2 regions of the Streptomyces sp. NEAU-YJ-81 genome follow, and region 2 is predicted to be linked to the other one. Evidence: riboswitches for the same ligand, from Rfam matches in the RefSeq annotation. Region 2 holds a riboswitch; the other holds the start of a gene.
What was found. A riboswitch is a leader RNA that binds a small molecule or an ion and turns the genes downstream of it on or off. The one in region 2 is predicted to bind thiamine pyrophosphate.
Positions count from the first base shown of each region.

Region 1: linked by a shared signal. The riboswitch ahead of thiO (glycine oxidase ThiO) and the one ahead of J5X86_RS17665 (thiamine ABC transporter substrate binding subunit) in region 2 are both predicted to bind thiamine pyrophosphate.

Region 1 covers NZ_JAGFNO010000034.1:48,349-55,753, forward strand. The annotation lists gene pknB (Stk1 family PASTA domain-containing Ser/Thr kinase) at 82-2,022, opposite strand; gene J5X86_RS52190 (SRPBCC domain-containing protein) at 2,110-2,568, opposite strand; gene J5X86_RS42390 (thiazole synthase) at 2,785-3,675, opposite strand; gene thiS (sulfur carrier protein ThiS) at 3,683-3,883, opposite strand; gene thiO (glycine oxidase ThiO) at 3,880-5,055, opposite strand; TPP riboswitch at 5,113-5,226, opposite strand; gene J5X86_RS42405 (NAD(P)/FAD-dependent oxidoreductase) at 5,432-6,613, shown strand; gene J5X86_RS42410 (Rv2175c family DNA-binding protein) at 6,716-7,081, shown strand; gene thiE (thiamine phosphate synthase) at 7,284-7,405, shown strand, end outside.
Region 2 covers NZ_JAGFNO010000006.1:332,099-339,503, reverse strand. The annotation lists gene J5X86_RS17670 (iron ABC transporter permease) at 1-660, opposite strand, end outside; gene J5X86_RS17665 (thiamine ABC transporter substrate binding subunit) at 756-1,829, opposite strand; TPP riboswitch at 1,825-1,929, opposite strand; gene rlmN (23S rRNA (adenine(2503)-C(2))-methyltransferase RlmN) at 2,003-3,109, opposite strand; gene J5X86_RS17655 (phosphatidate cytidylyltransferase) at 3,181-4,359, opposite strand; gene frr (ribosome recycling factor) at 4,359-4,916, opposite strand; gene pyrH (UMP kinase) at 5,021-5,803, opposite strand; gene tsf (translation elongation factor Ts) at 5,959-6,795, opposite strand; gene rpsB (30S ribosomal protein S2) at 6,906-7,405, opposite strand, start outside.

The sequences.
Region 1 (7,405 bases), on a different contig from region 2:
CTGTCGGAGGGCGCCTCTACGAGATCCTGGGCGATGAGAAGCTGCTCGACTTCTGGCTGGAGCGGGTCAGCTTCGGTTGCCCTAGAACACGCCGCCCTTGATCTTGATGGTGATCGTGCTCCCCTTGGGCGCCTCGTCCCCGCCGTCGACCGACTGGTCCTGCACCTTGTCCCCGGGGAACAGCAGCGCCTTCTCGACGTCCACCTTGAAGCCGGCGTCCTCGAGCTGCGCCTTGGCGTCGTCGGCCGTCATGCCCGTGACGTCCGGCACCTCGATCATCTGCACGCCCTTGGAGACGGTCAGCGTGACCGTATCGCCCTTGGCGCCCTCTTCGTCTCCCTCTCCCGAGGGGGACTGCTCGGCGACCGAGCCCTTGTCCTCCTCCGAGAACACCTGCCGCTCGGCGATCTTCACCTTGAAGCCCTCGTCCTCCAGCTCGGACCGGGCCTCGTCGACCGAATCGCCCACCACGTCCGGGATGTCGACCGGCTGGCCCTTGCTGACCACGATCGACACCGGCGTCTCGGGGCGGCGCACGGAGCCGGAGACCGGGCTGGTGGAGAGGACCGAGTCCTGGGCCGTCTCACTGCTGAAGCGGCGGATGACCTTGCCGATCGTCAGCCCCTGGTCCGCGATCTTCCGCTTGGCCTCGGCCAGCGGCATGCCCACCACATTGGGCACCTCGGCCCGCGGCGGCCCCTGGGAGACCCGGATGGTCACGGTGCCGGTGTCGCGGACGCGCTCGCCCGGGCCGGGCTTGGAGCCGATGACCTTGCCCTTGGGGATGACATCGCTGAACTCGTTGACGACCTTCACATCGAGCCCGGCGCCGTGCAGCTTCTTCTCCGCCTGCGCCTGGGTCTTCCGCAGCACCGGCGGGACCTCGGTGAACTGGCCGGCGCTGATGTACCAGACACCGGCGGCGAGGGCGATCGCCAGCACCACCGCGGCGACGATCGTCATGATCCCGCGGCGCGACATCCCGCCCCGGCCGCGTCGGCCATGCCCCTGCTGCCGAGGCGGTTCCGGCGGCAGCTCCAGACGGCTGGTGTGGTTGAGCAGCTCCTGCTCGTCGTCGACGGCGGCCGCCGGTCGCGGAATCACCGTCGTACGGTTCTCGGCGCCGGCCGAGGTGTCCTCCCTGGCCTGCGGCGGTACCGCGTCCAGCTGGTCGTCGGTCAGCGCGGCCCGCACCGCGCGGGTCGCGCTCAGCAGCGCGACGGCGTCGACGGGACGCCCCTCGGTCGCGCGCGCGGTGGCCGAGGCGACCAGCGCGTCCAGCTCCGGGGCGACCCCGGGCGCGAGGGCGGACGGCGGCGGGACGTCCTCGTTCAGATGCTGGTAGAGGACCTGCGCCGGGGTACTGCCGCCGTGCGGCTTGGAGCCGGTCAGCATCTCGTACAGCACCACACCGCAGGCGTAGACATCCGCGCGGGGGTCGGCCGTGCCGTGCTCGATCTGCTCGGGCGCGAGATAGGACACGGTGCCGAGGACGGTGCCGGTGGAGGCGCTGGTGTTGGTGTCCACCGCCCGGACCAGGCCGAAGTCGGCGACTTTGACCCGGCCGTCGTCCCCGATCAGCACGTTCTCGGGCTTCATGTCGCGGTGGACGAAACCGGCGCGGTGGGCCGCCCCGAGCGCGGCCAGCACCGGCTCCAGGATGTCCAGCGCGGCGCGCGGATGCAGCGCCCCGCGCCCGCGGAGCACATCGCGCAGGGTGCAGCCCGCGACGTATTCCATGGCCAGATAGACATGGCCGCCGTCCGCTCCCTGGTCGTAGACGGCGACCACATTGGCGTGCGCGAGTCTCGCGACGGACTTCGCCTCACGGATGAAGCGGTCGACGAAGGCGGCGTCGGAGGCGAGGCTCTGGTGCATCACCTTCAGGGCGAGCACACGGTCCAGCCGGGTGTCGACGGCCCGGTAGACCGTCGCCATCCCGCCAACGGCGATCCGCGCCTCAACGCGGTAGCGGCCGTCGAGCTCCTGCCCGACGAGGGGGTCCTGGAGGGTCGTATCCACGGGGGAAGTCTACGAGGCATCGATATGAGCCATGACCGCCCGCCCCAGGTGGGGCGGGTACTGCAGCGGAACGGTGACACCGGCGGGTCAGTTGTGCGACGCGGCGGCGATCGCGGCCAGCTCCTCGAGCGCGGAGGTCCAGGACAGCGTGGCGTACTCGGCGTGCTTGGCCTTGGCGTCGTCGGGGACGGCCAGGGCACGGATACCGCTCTCCGCCAGCCGCAGCCGGGTGCCCCGCCCCTCGGGGGAGAGCGCGAACTCCACCAGGGTCGCCTCCCCGGGGTCCGAGGGCGCGTGATCGGGTTCCAGGGCCAGCCGGAAGCGGAAGAGCGTGTCGGGGACCGCCTGCTCGACCTGACCGTGGAACTCTCCGTGTTCGTCCCACCGGAACCGGAGCCTCCCGCCGGGGTGCGGATCGATCTCGCAGCCGCCGGGGGCGTACCAGACGCGGATGTGCTCGGGCGTCGTCAGCACCCGCCACACCCGGTCGATCGGCGCCGGTACGTACACCTCGCGCTCGATCCGGTCGTCCACGGTCACGGTCACGGCGACCACCTCCGCGCTGTGCGCTGCTCCCTCAATCCACGGTAGAGGGCCGCGCCGGGCCCGGACAGCGGCGGGCCGGACGCTGGGTCGCTGGGCGGGGGCATGGCCGGACGCCGGGCTTGGGCGGGGGTCTGGTCGAGCGCCGGGTTCGGGCGGGGGACCGGCCGAACGCCCTGCCCGGACGGCGGCTGGCCGAGCGCCCTGCCCGGACAGGGGCTAGCCGAACGCCGGGCGCTCGGGGTCCAGGGCCGCCAGGCCCTCCGTCGGGCTCGACGCCTCGGCGAAGTGGCGGCGCGGGATCCGGCCCGCCCGGTGGGCCAGCCGGCCCGCCTCCACCGCGTGCCGCATCGCCCCCGCCATCAGCTCCGGCTCCTGGGCCCGGGTGACGGCCGAGGCGAGCATCACCGCCGCGCACCCGAGCTCCATGGCCAGCGCGGCGTCCGATGCGGTCCCCGCGCCCGCGTCCAGGATCACCGGCACGGTGGCGCGCTCGGTGATCAGCTGGAAGTTGTGCGGATTGCGGATGCCGAGACCGGAGCCGATCGGGGAGCCGAGCGGCATGATCGCGGCGCAGCCGACGTCCTCCAGCTTCCGGGCCAGGATCGGGTCGTCATTGGTGTACGGGAGGACCGTGAACCCGTCGTTGACCAGCGTCTCGGCGGCGTCCAGCAGCTCGATCGGATCGGGGAGCAGGGTGCGCTCGTCGGCGACCACCTCCAGCTTGACCCAGTCCGTGCCCAGGGCCTCCCGGGCGAGGCGGGCGGTGAGCACGGCCTCACCGGCGGTGAAACACCCGGCGGTGTTGGGGAGCGGGCGGATGCCGTGCCGGTTCAGAACGGAGAGCACCGACCCTTGCACCGTGGGGTCGAGCCGCCGCATCGCGACGGTCGTCAGCTCGGTGCCGGAGGCCAGCAGCGAGCGTTCCAGGATCTCCAGGCTGGGAGCGCCGCCGGTGCCCATGATCAGGCGGGACCCGAAGTCGGTCCCGGCGATGGTGAGCGGGTCGGGGGTGGTGAGGGGCGCGCGGCCCGGGGCGTTCGGGGGGGTGGTGACGGGTGTGGCGGCAGTAGCGGCCGTGGTTGCAGTAGCGGCCGTGGTGGGAGCCATGGGTGGATCAGCCTCCTTGGACCGCGGTGAGGACCTCGACGCGATCACCGTCGCCGAGCGGGGTCGCGGGCCATTGGGTGCGTGGGACGACCGTCTCGTTGACGGCGGCGGCGACGCCCGAGGGCGCCTGGGTGAGGGTCGCGACAAGCCGGTCGAGGGTGGTCCCGTCCGGGACCTCGCGGGGCTCGCCGTTGACGGAGACGGTCATGGGTGCTGCTCCTGTGCTGGGGAGGGTGTGGCTGCGGGGGCCGCGAAGCGCCGCGGGGTGAACGGCCGGGCCTCCGGCGGGAGTTCTCCGCTCGTCAGCGCCTCGGCCATGACATCGCCGGTGATCGGGGTGAGCAGGACGCCGTTGCGGTGGTGGCCGGTGGCCAGCAGCAGCCCCGGCAGCGCGGTCGGGCCGAGCATCGGGGCGTTGTCGGGTGAGCCGGGGCGCAGCCCGGCACACGTCTCCACCAGCGGCAGTTCGGTGATGCCGGGCACCACCTCATGGGCGTCCCGCAGGAGTTCGTAGACCCCGCCCGCGGTGACCGTGGTGTCCCAGCCCAGCTCCTCGCTGGTCGCGCCGATGACCAGCTCGCCGTTCTCGCGCGGCACCAGGTAGACCGGCCCGCCGCGCACCACGGCCCGTACGGTCCGGGAGAGGAACGGCGCGTACCGCTCGGGCACCGACAGCCGCAGCACCTGCCCCTTGACGGGTCGTACGGGCGGCAGGACGTCGTCGGGGACGCCCGCGAGCCGTCCGCTGAGGCTGCCGGCGGCCAGGACGGTCCGCTCGGCAGCCAGGCGCGTACCCCCGGTCAGCTCGATCCCGGTGGCGCGGTCGCCGTCCAGCAACAGCCGCTCCGCGCGGGCGCGGTGGAAGGTGACCCCGGCCCGCTCGCACGCGGTGAGCAGCGCCGCCGTCAGCCGCCGCGGGTCCACCTGGTTGTCGCCGGAGACGCGCAGCCCGCCGTGTACGCCCGGCGCGAGCATCGGTTCCAGACGGCGGCATTCACGCCCCGTCAGCCATTCGGTCTCCAGCCCGAGCCCCTGCTGGAACGTGTGGAGATCGCGCAGCTGGGCGCGGTCGTCGGCGTCGAACGCCACGGCGAGCGTGCCGCAAGAGCGGTGGCCCACGTCCTGGCCGCTCGCCTCCTCCAGCTCGGCCACGAAGTCCGGATAGCGGCGCGCCGAGGCCAAGTTGAGCCCGAGCAGGGTCTGCTCACCGTAATGAAGCTCGGTGACGGCGGCCAGCATCCCCGCCGCCACCCAGGCGGCTCCGCCCCCGGGCGCCGGGTCGGCGAGGGCGGTGCGCAGCCCCCGCTGGGCCGCCCGCCAGGCCGTGACCAGGCCGATGATGCCGCCCCCGATGACGAGGGCGTCGTACGGTCCGCCCACGGATGGTCGGCGGCCAAGCCCAGAGGTGTGTGGTCCGTCGTCGTGACCTGGTGCGTGCGTGGACACGGTGCCCCTCCCTTCGCCGGCATGACCCGGATCAGGTTCGTACGGTCGGAGGCCGTTCCAGCCTCCCTCTCAGCCCGGTACGTCCGGGCTCCCGCGAGTGCTCTGCCCCGCCACCCTAGTACGGCCCCGAATCGCCCGAAAGCCCGACCACCCACCAGCCCCCGCCCCCTCCCCTCTGTGCCCGAGATCTCCCCTCGCCCTCTGCGGTCCGCCCCACCAGCCGCAATACAGTGATCGTGTGAGCGATGAGACGACGACGAAGCCGTCCTCGAGCGGCGGCGAACAGCGGGTGGTGATCGTCGGAGCGGGCATGGCGGGGGTGCAGACCGCCGTCGCGCTACGCGAACAGGGCTGGACGGGGGAGATCGTCCTGCTGGGCGCGGAGACCCACCAGCCCTACGACCGGCCGCCGCTGTCCAAGGCCGTGCTGCTCGGCAAGGCCGAGGGGTCGACGCTCGACGTGGACTTCGCCGGGCTCGGCATCACGCTGCGGCTCGGCGTCCAGGTCACCGGGCTCCGTACGGACAAGCGGCTCGTCGAGACCGCGACCGGACAGCTCCCGTACGACGTCCTGGTGATCGCCACCGGCGCTGAGCCGGTCCCGCTGCCGGGCAGCGAGGGCGTGCCCGGCGTCCATCTGCTGCGCACCCTGGACGACGCGGTGCGGCTGCGCCCGGTGCTCGCCCGGCAGCGCGAGATCGCGGTCGTGGGGGCGGGCTGGATCGGCGCGGAGTTCGCCACGGCGGCGCGCGAGGCGGGCTGCGCCGTGACCGTCGTCGAGGCCGCGGACCGGCCGCTGGCGGGCGCCCTCCCGGCCGAGGTCGCGGCCCCCATGGCGGCCTGGTACGAGGACTACGGGGCCCGGCTGGTGACCGGCGCCCGGGTGGCCTCCGTGGACGAGAGCGGGCTGGTGCTCGGCGACGGCACCCGGCTGCGGGCGGGCGCGGTGGTCGTCGGGATCGGGGCCCGGCCGGCCACGGACTGGCTGGCGGGCTCGGGCGTGGAGCTGGCCGAGGACCGCTCCGTCGCCGCCGACGACCGGCTGCGCACCTCGGCGCCGGACGTCTACGCGGTCGGCGACTGTGCCTCCTTCCCGTCCGCCCGCTACGGCACGCGGCTGCTGGTGCACCACTGGGACAACGCGCTGCAGGGGCCGCGCACCGTCGCCGCCAATGTGGTGGGGAGCCGGATGGTCGCCCACTTCCCCGGCGCGGTCTACGACCCGGTGCCGTATTTCTGGTCCGAGCAGTTCGGGCGCTTCGTGCAGTACGCCGGGCACCATTCGGAGGCCGATGACTTGGTCTGGCGCGGCGATCCGGCCGGTGCCGCCTGGTCGGTGTGCTGGCTGCGCGAGGGCGCCCTGGTCGCCCTGCTGGCCGTCGGCCGTCCGCGCGATCTGGCCCAGGGGCGCAAGCTGATCGAGCGCGGCGCCCGGCTGGACCGGACGCGGGCCGAGGACCCGTCGGTGCCGCTGAAGTCGGCCGTCTGCTGACCGGCCGGTTGGCCGCCGGGCGGGGCGTGTGGGGCGGGCCGGGCGGCCCGCGCGGCGGGCGCCCGGCTACCCACTGTCAGTCCCAGATGGCAGGCTTGTTCCGTGACCGAGATTGACGCAAAGATCGATGCTCTCGTCCCCGCCTGGCTCACCCTCCCCGACGTCGCCGAGCGACTCGGTGTCGAGGTGACGCGCGTCCGGCAGCTGGTCAAGGAGGGCCAGCTGATCGCGGTGCGCCGTGGCGAGAACAGGGTGCTTCAGGTGCCCGAGGAGTTCATCGCCGACGGAAAGGTCGTCAAGGGCCTCGTAGGGACCTTGACGCTGTTGAAGGACGACGGCTTCAGCGACGAAGAGATGCTGGAGTGGCTCTTCACCCCCGACCCGAGCCTGCCTGGCACCCCGGCACGGGCCCTGGGCGAGAATCGCGGTACGGAAGTGAAGCGGCGCGCGCAGGCGCTCGCCGTCTGATGTTGCTCCCGTCCAGCTTTCGGCGGCCTTCCGTACGGGCTCGTACAGAGCCCGTACGGGGCGTGTACAGGGCTGGTCGCTCTCGCGTTTTCGTCGCCGTTGTCGCATGTAATCGCACGTAGTCGCGTGTTGTCGCACACGGCGTACGGGCCGGGCTCCGCGCCCGGCCCGTACGCCGCCGACCCTCCGGGGGTACCGAACCATGTCCACCACCGCCACCGCGCATGAGCAGCTGGCCGACGCCCGCCTCTATCTGTGCACCGACGCACGGAAGCGCCAGGGCGACCTGCCGGAGTTCCTGGACGCCGTCCTGGCGGCGGGCGT
Region 2 (7,405 bases):
TGCGGTCTCCCGGTAGATCGCCACCTCCAGGGTGGCGTAGCGGGGGCCGCCGAGGATCTGGATCACGCCGAAGGAGGTGAAGGTGAACAGGAACACCATCAGCGCGGCGGCGGCGACTGCGGGGGCCAGCGCGGGCAGCGTCACCCGGCGCCAGGCCGACAGCCGGCTCGCGCCGAGCACCCGCGCGGCCTCCTCCTGGCGCGGGTCGAGCTGGGCCCACAGCCCGCCGACGGTCCTGACGACGACCGCGTAGTTGAAGAAGACATGGGCCAGGAGGATCGCCCAGACGGAGGTGTCGAGCCGCATCCCCCACAGCTCGTCCAGCAGCCCGCCCCGGCCGAGCAGAGCCAGGAAGGCGGATCCGGCGACGACGGTCGGCAGCACGAACGGCACGGTCACCACGGCCCGCAGCAGCCCCTTGCCGGGGAAGTCGAAGCGGGCGAAGACATAGGCGCCGGGCAGCGCGACCGCGAGCGTGAGGGCGGTCGACGCGACCGCCTGCCAGCAGGTGAACCACAGGACGTCCAGCGTCGCCGGATCGGTGACCACCTCGGCGATCCGGCCGAACCGCCACTGCCCGCCGACGCGCAGCCCCCGGGTGACGATGGCGGCCACCGGATAGGCGAAGAAGACCGCGAAGAAGGCGAGCGGCACCGCCATCAGGGCGAGCCGGAGAGCGAGCGCGCGACGGCCGCCGCCGGCTGCCCTGTCGGCCTTACGGTGGCCGTCGGCCGTCTTACGGTTCTCGCGGGGCTCTACAGGACCAGCGAGGACCATGTCTTGACCCACGGCTCACGGTTCTTGGCGATCTTCTGCGGCGCCAGGGTGGCGGAGTCGGCGATCCTGACCCCGTACCGGGTGAACAGCTCCGGCAGCTTGGCGTCCTCGCGCGCCGGGTTGACGTACATGTTCAGCGGGACGTCCTCCTGGAACCGCTTGCTCAGCAGGAAATCCAGCAGCGCCTTGCCGCCCTTGGTGTTGCCCGCTCCGTTCAGCAGCCCGGCGAACTCCACCTGCCGGAAGCAAGTGCCCGTCGCCACCCCGGTGGGGGCCTTGGCGGGCTTGGTCTTGGCGTCGGCCACCTCGGCGGGCGGGCTCGAGGCGTAGGAGACGACGAGCGGCCGGTCGCCCTTGCCGCCGCCGGCCGAGCCGGAGAACCGGTCGTAGTACGCCTGCTCCCAGCCGTCGACGACCTCGACGCCGTTGGCCCGCAGCTTCTTCCAGTAGCCCTTCCAGCCGTCGTCGCCGTACTTGGCGGCCGTGGCGAGGAGGAAGCCGAGGCCGGGGGACGAGGTGGCCGCGTTCTCGGTGACGAGGAGGTTCTTGTAGGCGGGCTTGGTCAGATCCTCCAGCGTCCGGGGCGGCGCCAGCTTCTTGTCGGCGAAGTACTTACGGTCGTAGTTGACGCAGATGTCGCCGAAGTCGACGGGGGTGACGCGGTGCTCGGCCCGGTCGAGCTGAAGGGCCGTCGGGACCTTGTCGAGGCCCTTCGCCGTGTAGGGGGTGAACAGGTCATTGTCGAGCGCCCGGGAGAGCAGGGTGTTGTCGACGCCGAAGAACACATCGCCCTGGGGGTGGCCCTTGGACAGGATCGCCTGGTTGACGGCGGCTCCGGCGTCGCCCCCGGCCTGCACCCGCACCTTGTAGCCGGTCTCCTTGGTGAACTCCTTGAGGACCGCCTTGGAGGCCGCGAACGAGTCGTGCGTGACCAGGGTGACCGTCTTGGAGTCCGCGCCGCTCTTGGAATCCTCGCCGCAGCCGACGAGCGCGCCCAACGCCAGTGAGCCGAAAAGGGCGGCTGAGATGGCACGCCGAAGCTGGCTGTTCATGGTGATGCTGACTCCCTACGCCGGTATGACCCGGATCAGGTCCGAGGGTCTGCGGCCGTGCCGCACTCTCAGCGCTGTGAGCGCTCCCCTGTCGGAATGTTCACTTGTACGGATGTTCAGTTTTGCGACGATCGCATGATGCGACGATGCTCAGGCACCGTATCAGCCGGTCCTCAGCGCTCCGAAGCCGCCAGCTGCCCGCAGGCCCCGTCGATCTCCTGGCCACGGGTGTCCCGGACGGTCACCGGCACCCCGTGGGCCTCCAGGGCCGCCACGAACGCCTTCTCGTCCTCGGGCCGGGACGCCGTCCACTTGGAGCCGGGCGTCGGGTTGAGCGGAATGAGGTTCACATGCACCCGGCGGCCCTTGAGCAGCCGGCCGAGCAGATCGGCGCGCCACGCCTGGTCGTTGATGTCCTTGATCAGCGCGTACTCGATGGAGACCCGGCGGCCGGACTTCTCCGCGTACTCCCACGCGGCGTCCAGGACTTCGCGCACCTTCCAGCGGGTGTTGACCGGCACGAGGGTGTCGCGCAGCTCGTCGTCGGGCGCGTGCAGCGACACCGCGAGCCGGCACTTGAACCCCTCGTCGGCGAACCGCAGCATCGCCGGCACGAGGCCGACGGTCGAGACGGTGATCCCGCGCTGCGAAAGGCCGAGGCCGTCGGGCTCGGGGTCGGTGAGCCGGCGGATGGCGCCGACGACGCGGTTGTAGTTGGCCAGCGGCTCGCCCATGCCCATGAAGACGATGTTGGACAGCCGGGCCGGCCCACCGGGGATCTCACCGTCGCGGAGGGCCCGCATTCCGTCGACGATCTGGTGCACGATCTCGGCGGTGGACAGATTGCGGTCCAGCCCCGCCTGGCCGGTGGCGCAGAACGGGCAGTTCATCCCGCAGCCCGCCTGTGAGCTGATGCACATGGTGACCCGGTCCGGGTAGCGCATCAGTACGGACTCCACGAGCGTGCCGTCGAAGAGCCGCCACAGGGTCTTGCGCGTGGTGTCGTCGTCGCAGCTGATGTGGCGCACCACGCTCATCAGCTCCGGCAGCAGCCCGGCGGCCAGCTTCTCGCGCGCGGCGGCCGGTATGTCGCTCCACTGTGCGGGGTCGTCGACGTAACGCGCGAAGTAGTGACGCGACACCTGACTGGCCCGGAAGGGCTTCTCCCCGAGGGCGGCGACGGCCTCCCGGCGCTCGGCGGGTGTGAGGTCGGCAAGATGCCGCGGGGGCTTCTTGGCCCCGCGCGGCGCGGCGAAGGTGAGTTCTCCGGGCTTAGGCATGATTCACCCAGTGTCGCAGACGTACGAAGGGCCCCGCGCCATGTGTGGCGCGGGGCCCGTGGGCGGCCTCGTCAGCCGCCGCCCACGAAGATCACCAGCAGCAGCCACGCGACCGGCGCGGTGGGCAGCAGCGAGTCGAGCCGGTCCATGATCCCGCCATGGCCGGGCAGCAGCTTGCCCATGTCCTTGATGCCGAGGTCCCGCTTGATCATGGACTCGCCGAGGTCGCCCAGGGTCGCGCTGACCGCGACGGCGAGGCCGAGCAGCAGGCCCTGCCACCAGACGCCGTCGTCGATGAGGTACTGCATGCACAGCGCGCCCGCGACCATCGCGAAGGTCACCGCGCCCAGCAGCCCCTCGCGCGTCTTGCCGGGGCTGATCCGCGGCGCCAGCGGATGCTTGCCGAAGCGCCAGCCCACCGCGTACGCCCCCGTGTCGCTGACCACGGTCAGCAGCAGGAAGGTGAGGACCCGCCACGGGCCGTCCCCGGTGTCGAGCATGAGCGCCACGAAGGTGGCCAGGAACGGCACGTAGAAGGCGGCGAAGACGCCCGCGGTGACATCCCTGAGGTAGTTGTCGGGCGGTTCGGTCATCCGCCAGACCAGCACCGCGAGCGCTGTGAGCGCCACCGCCACCACCGCGCCCTGGGCACCGCGCACATAGCCGGCGACGATCATGGCGACCCCGCCGACCGCGAGCGGCACCAGCGGGACCCGGATGCCCTTGCGCTCGGTCAGCCGTGAGGTCAGCTCCCAGAGCCCGACCACCACCGCGACCGCTACCACGCCGACAAACACGGGCTTGTAGATGAAGAGCGAGGCCACGATGATCACGCCGAGGCCGATGCCCACCCCTATCGCGGCGCGCAGATTACGGCCCGCGCTCTTCTTCCCCTGCCCGGCACCGGCGCCGCGCGCGCCGCCGTCGGCCGAGGCCGGGTCGGGCGCGGGGTCGGGGGGCGTCGGCGGGCGCCCGGCGGGCGGCCGGGGTCCGGGCTGCGGCTCCCGCTCGTCGCGGAAGAGGGGGCCGCTCAGCCGAGCGGCCCCCCGGTCACGGTCGGCGGCCTCGCCGGAGTCGCCGCCCGCGTGGGGCACGGTGGGCATGGGGCGAGTCTGCGCCGCTTCGCCCACCTCGTGCGCGGGACCCGCCGAAGAAGGCGCCGCCACCCAGCCGTAGCCGGGGGAGGTGCCCTGACCGCCCGGTGCCCGGAATCCGGCGCTTGGTGGGGCCCCCCAGGAAGAGTCGTTCATCAGACCTCGAGCAGCTCGGCTTCCTTGTGCTTGAGCAGCTCATCCACCTGCGCGACATACTTCGCCGTGGTGTCGTCGAGCTCCTTCTCGGCGCGGCGCCCCTCGTCCTCGCCGACCTCGCCGTCCTTGATCAGCTTGTCGATGGACTCCTTGGCCTTGCGCCGGACGCTGCGGATCGAGATCTTCGCGTCCTCGCCCTTGGCCTTGGCGACCTTGATGAACTCCTTACGGCGCTGCTCGGTGAGCTCGGGGAACACCACCCGGATGATGTTGCCGTCATTGCTCGGGTTGACGCCCAGATCCGAGTCCCGGATCGCCTGCTCGATGTTGCGGAGCGCGGTCTTGTCGAACGGCGTGACCACGGCCATGCGCGGCTCCGGCACCGAGAACGACGCGAGCTGATTGATCGGCGTCAGCGCACCGTAGTAGTCCGCCACGATCTTGTTGAACATCGCCGGGTGCGCACGCCCGGTGCGGATCGCGGCGAAGTCCTCCTTGGCGACCACAACGGCTTTCTCCATCTTCTCCTCGGCCTCGAGGAGGGTCTCTTCGATCACCACTTGCTCCTGGTGTTATCAGTAAGCAGAGCCTCGCCCCTGCGTGCGTCTTCTCCTGCACGGTGTCCGACCGGCAGGCCGTTGTCCATCCCCCGTTCGAGCCGTCAGGCCCGGGAGCCCTGGTCGCTCACCAGCGTGCCGATCTTCTCACCCTTCACCGCGCGCGCGATATTTCCTTCGGCCAGGAGCTCGAAGACGAGGATGGGCAGCTTGTTGTCCCGGCAGAGGGTGATCGCGGTGGCGTCGGCGACCTTCAGGTCCCTGGTGATCACCTCGCTGTACTCCAGGGCGTCGAACTTCACCGCATCGGGGTTGCGGGCGGGGTCGGAGTCATAGACCCCGTCCACGCCGTTCTTCCCCATGAGCAGGGCCTGCGCGTCGATCTCCAGCGCCCGCTGGGCCGCGGTGGTGTCCGTGGAGAAGTACGGCATGCCCATACCCGCGCCGAAGATCACCACGCGCCCCTTCTCCAGGTGGCGCACCGCACGCAGCGGAATGTACGGCTCCGCGACCTGACCCATGGTGATGGCGGTCTGGACGCGGGAGTCGATGCCCTCCTTTTCCAGGAAGTCCTGGAGGGCGAGGCAGTTCATGACGGTTCCGAGCATGCCCATGTAGTCCGAGCGGGCCCGGTCCATACCGCGCTGCTGCAGCTCCGCACCGCGGAAGAAGTTACCGCCACCGATGACGATGGCGATCTCGGCACCGTCCCTGACCACGGCGGCGACCTCGCGGGCGATGGCGTGCACGACATCGGGGTCGACACCGAGTCCCCCGCCTCCGGCGAACGCCTCGCCGGACAGCTTCAGCATGAAGCGACCATGCTTGGCCGCACCGTGCGCGTTCTTGTCGTCGGCGGCCTGTTTGGCGTCCGCGCCGTGATTCATTGGAGATCTCCTCGTGCACATACGAAGAAGGCCACTGCCGGACGGGTCCTGTTACGACCTCTGCGGCAATGGCCTCCTCGTCACATCTGCGGCCGACCGGTTGACGGTTGGCTGACTACGACCCTATCGGGGTCGACGGTCATTCGCTGCTCGGCTCAGACGCCGACGCGGAAACGGGCGAAGCGCTTGAGCGAGACACCGGCCTCGTCCAGGACCTTCTGGACGGACTTCTTGTTGTCCTTGGCGAACGGCTGGTCCACCAGGACGTTCTCCTTGAAGAAGCCGGTGACGCGACCCTCGACGATCTTCGGCAGGGCGCCCTCGGGCTTGCCCTCCTCGCGGGCCGTGGCCTCGGCGACGCGGCGCTCGTTCTCGACCGTCTCGGCCGAGATCTCGTCGCGGGTGAGGAACTTCGGGGCGAAGGCGGCGATGTGCTGCGCGACGTCCTTGGCGACCGTGGCGTCTTCCTTGTCCAGCTCGACCAGGACGCCGACCTGCGGCGGCAGGTCCGGGCTGGTGCGGTGCATGTACGCCGCGACGTAACCGCCGGAGAACTGCGCGAAGCGGTCCAGGACGATCTTCTCGCCGAGGGTCGCGTTGGCCTCGTCGACGAACGCCTGAACGGTCTTGCCCGCCTCGATCTCGGAGGAGAGCAGGGCGTCCAGGTCGGCCGGGGAGGTCTTGGCGACGTGGGCGGCGATGGCGTCGGCGACGGCCACGAACTTGTCGCCCTTGGCGACGAAGTCCGTCTCGCACTTCAGCTCGACCAGCACGCCGGAGGTCTTGTCGTCCGCGATGAGGGAGACGACAGCGCCGTTCTCGGCGTTGCGGCTCTCCCGCTTGGCCACGCCCTTCTGGCCCTTGACGCGCAGGATCTCGACGGCCTTGTCGACGTTGCCCTCGGCCTCGTCCAGCGCCTTCTTGCAGTCCATCATGCCGGCGCCGGTCAGCTCACGGAGCTTCTTGACGTCAGCGGCGGTGAAGTTCGCCATGATCTGTAAATCTCTTCTCGAAAGTCGAAAGCTCTACGGGTGAACGGCGGGGGCGGCGCCATCGGCACCGTCCCCCGCCGTCATACACCGTCTGAGTGACGTCTGAGTGGTCAGCCCTGTTCGGTGCCCGCGGCGGGGGCCTCGGCAGGAGTGACGTCCTCGGCGGGCTTGGCGTCCTCAGCGGGCTTGTCCGCGGCGGCCTCGGCGGGCTTGTCCGCAGCGTCCTCGGCAGGCTTGTCCGCAGCGTCCTCGGCAGGCTTGTCCGCAGCGTCCTCGGCAGGCTTGGCGTCCTCGGCGGGCTTGGCCTCGGCGTCGTCGGCCTTCTTCTCACCCTCGAGCAGGTCGCGCTCCCACTCGGCGAGCGGCTCGCCCGCGGCCTTGTCGGCCTTCTCGCCACCGGTGGCGACGCCGGAACGGGAGATGAGGCCCTCGGCGACGGCGTCGGCGATCACCCGGGTGAGCAGGGTGACGGAGCGGATCGCGTCGTCATTGCCCGGGATCTTGTAGTCGACCTCGTCCGGGTCGCAGTTGGTGTCGAGGATCGCGACGACCGGGATCCGGAGCTTGCGCGCCTCACCGACGGCGATGTGCTCCTTCTTGGTGTCGACGA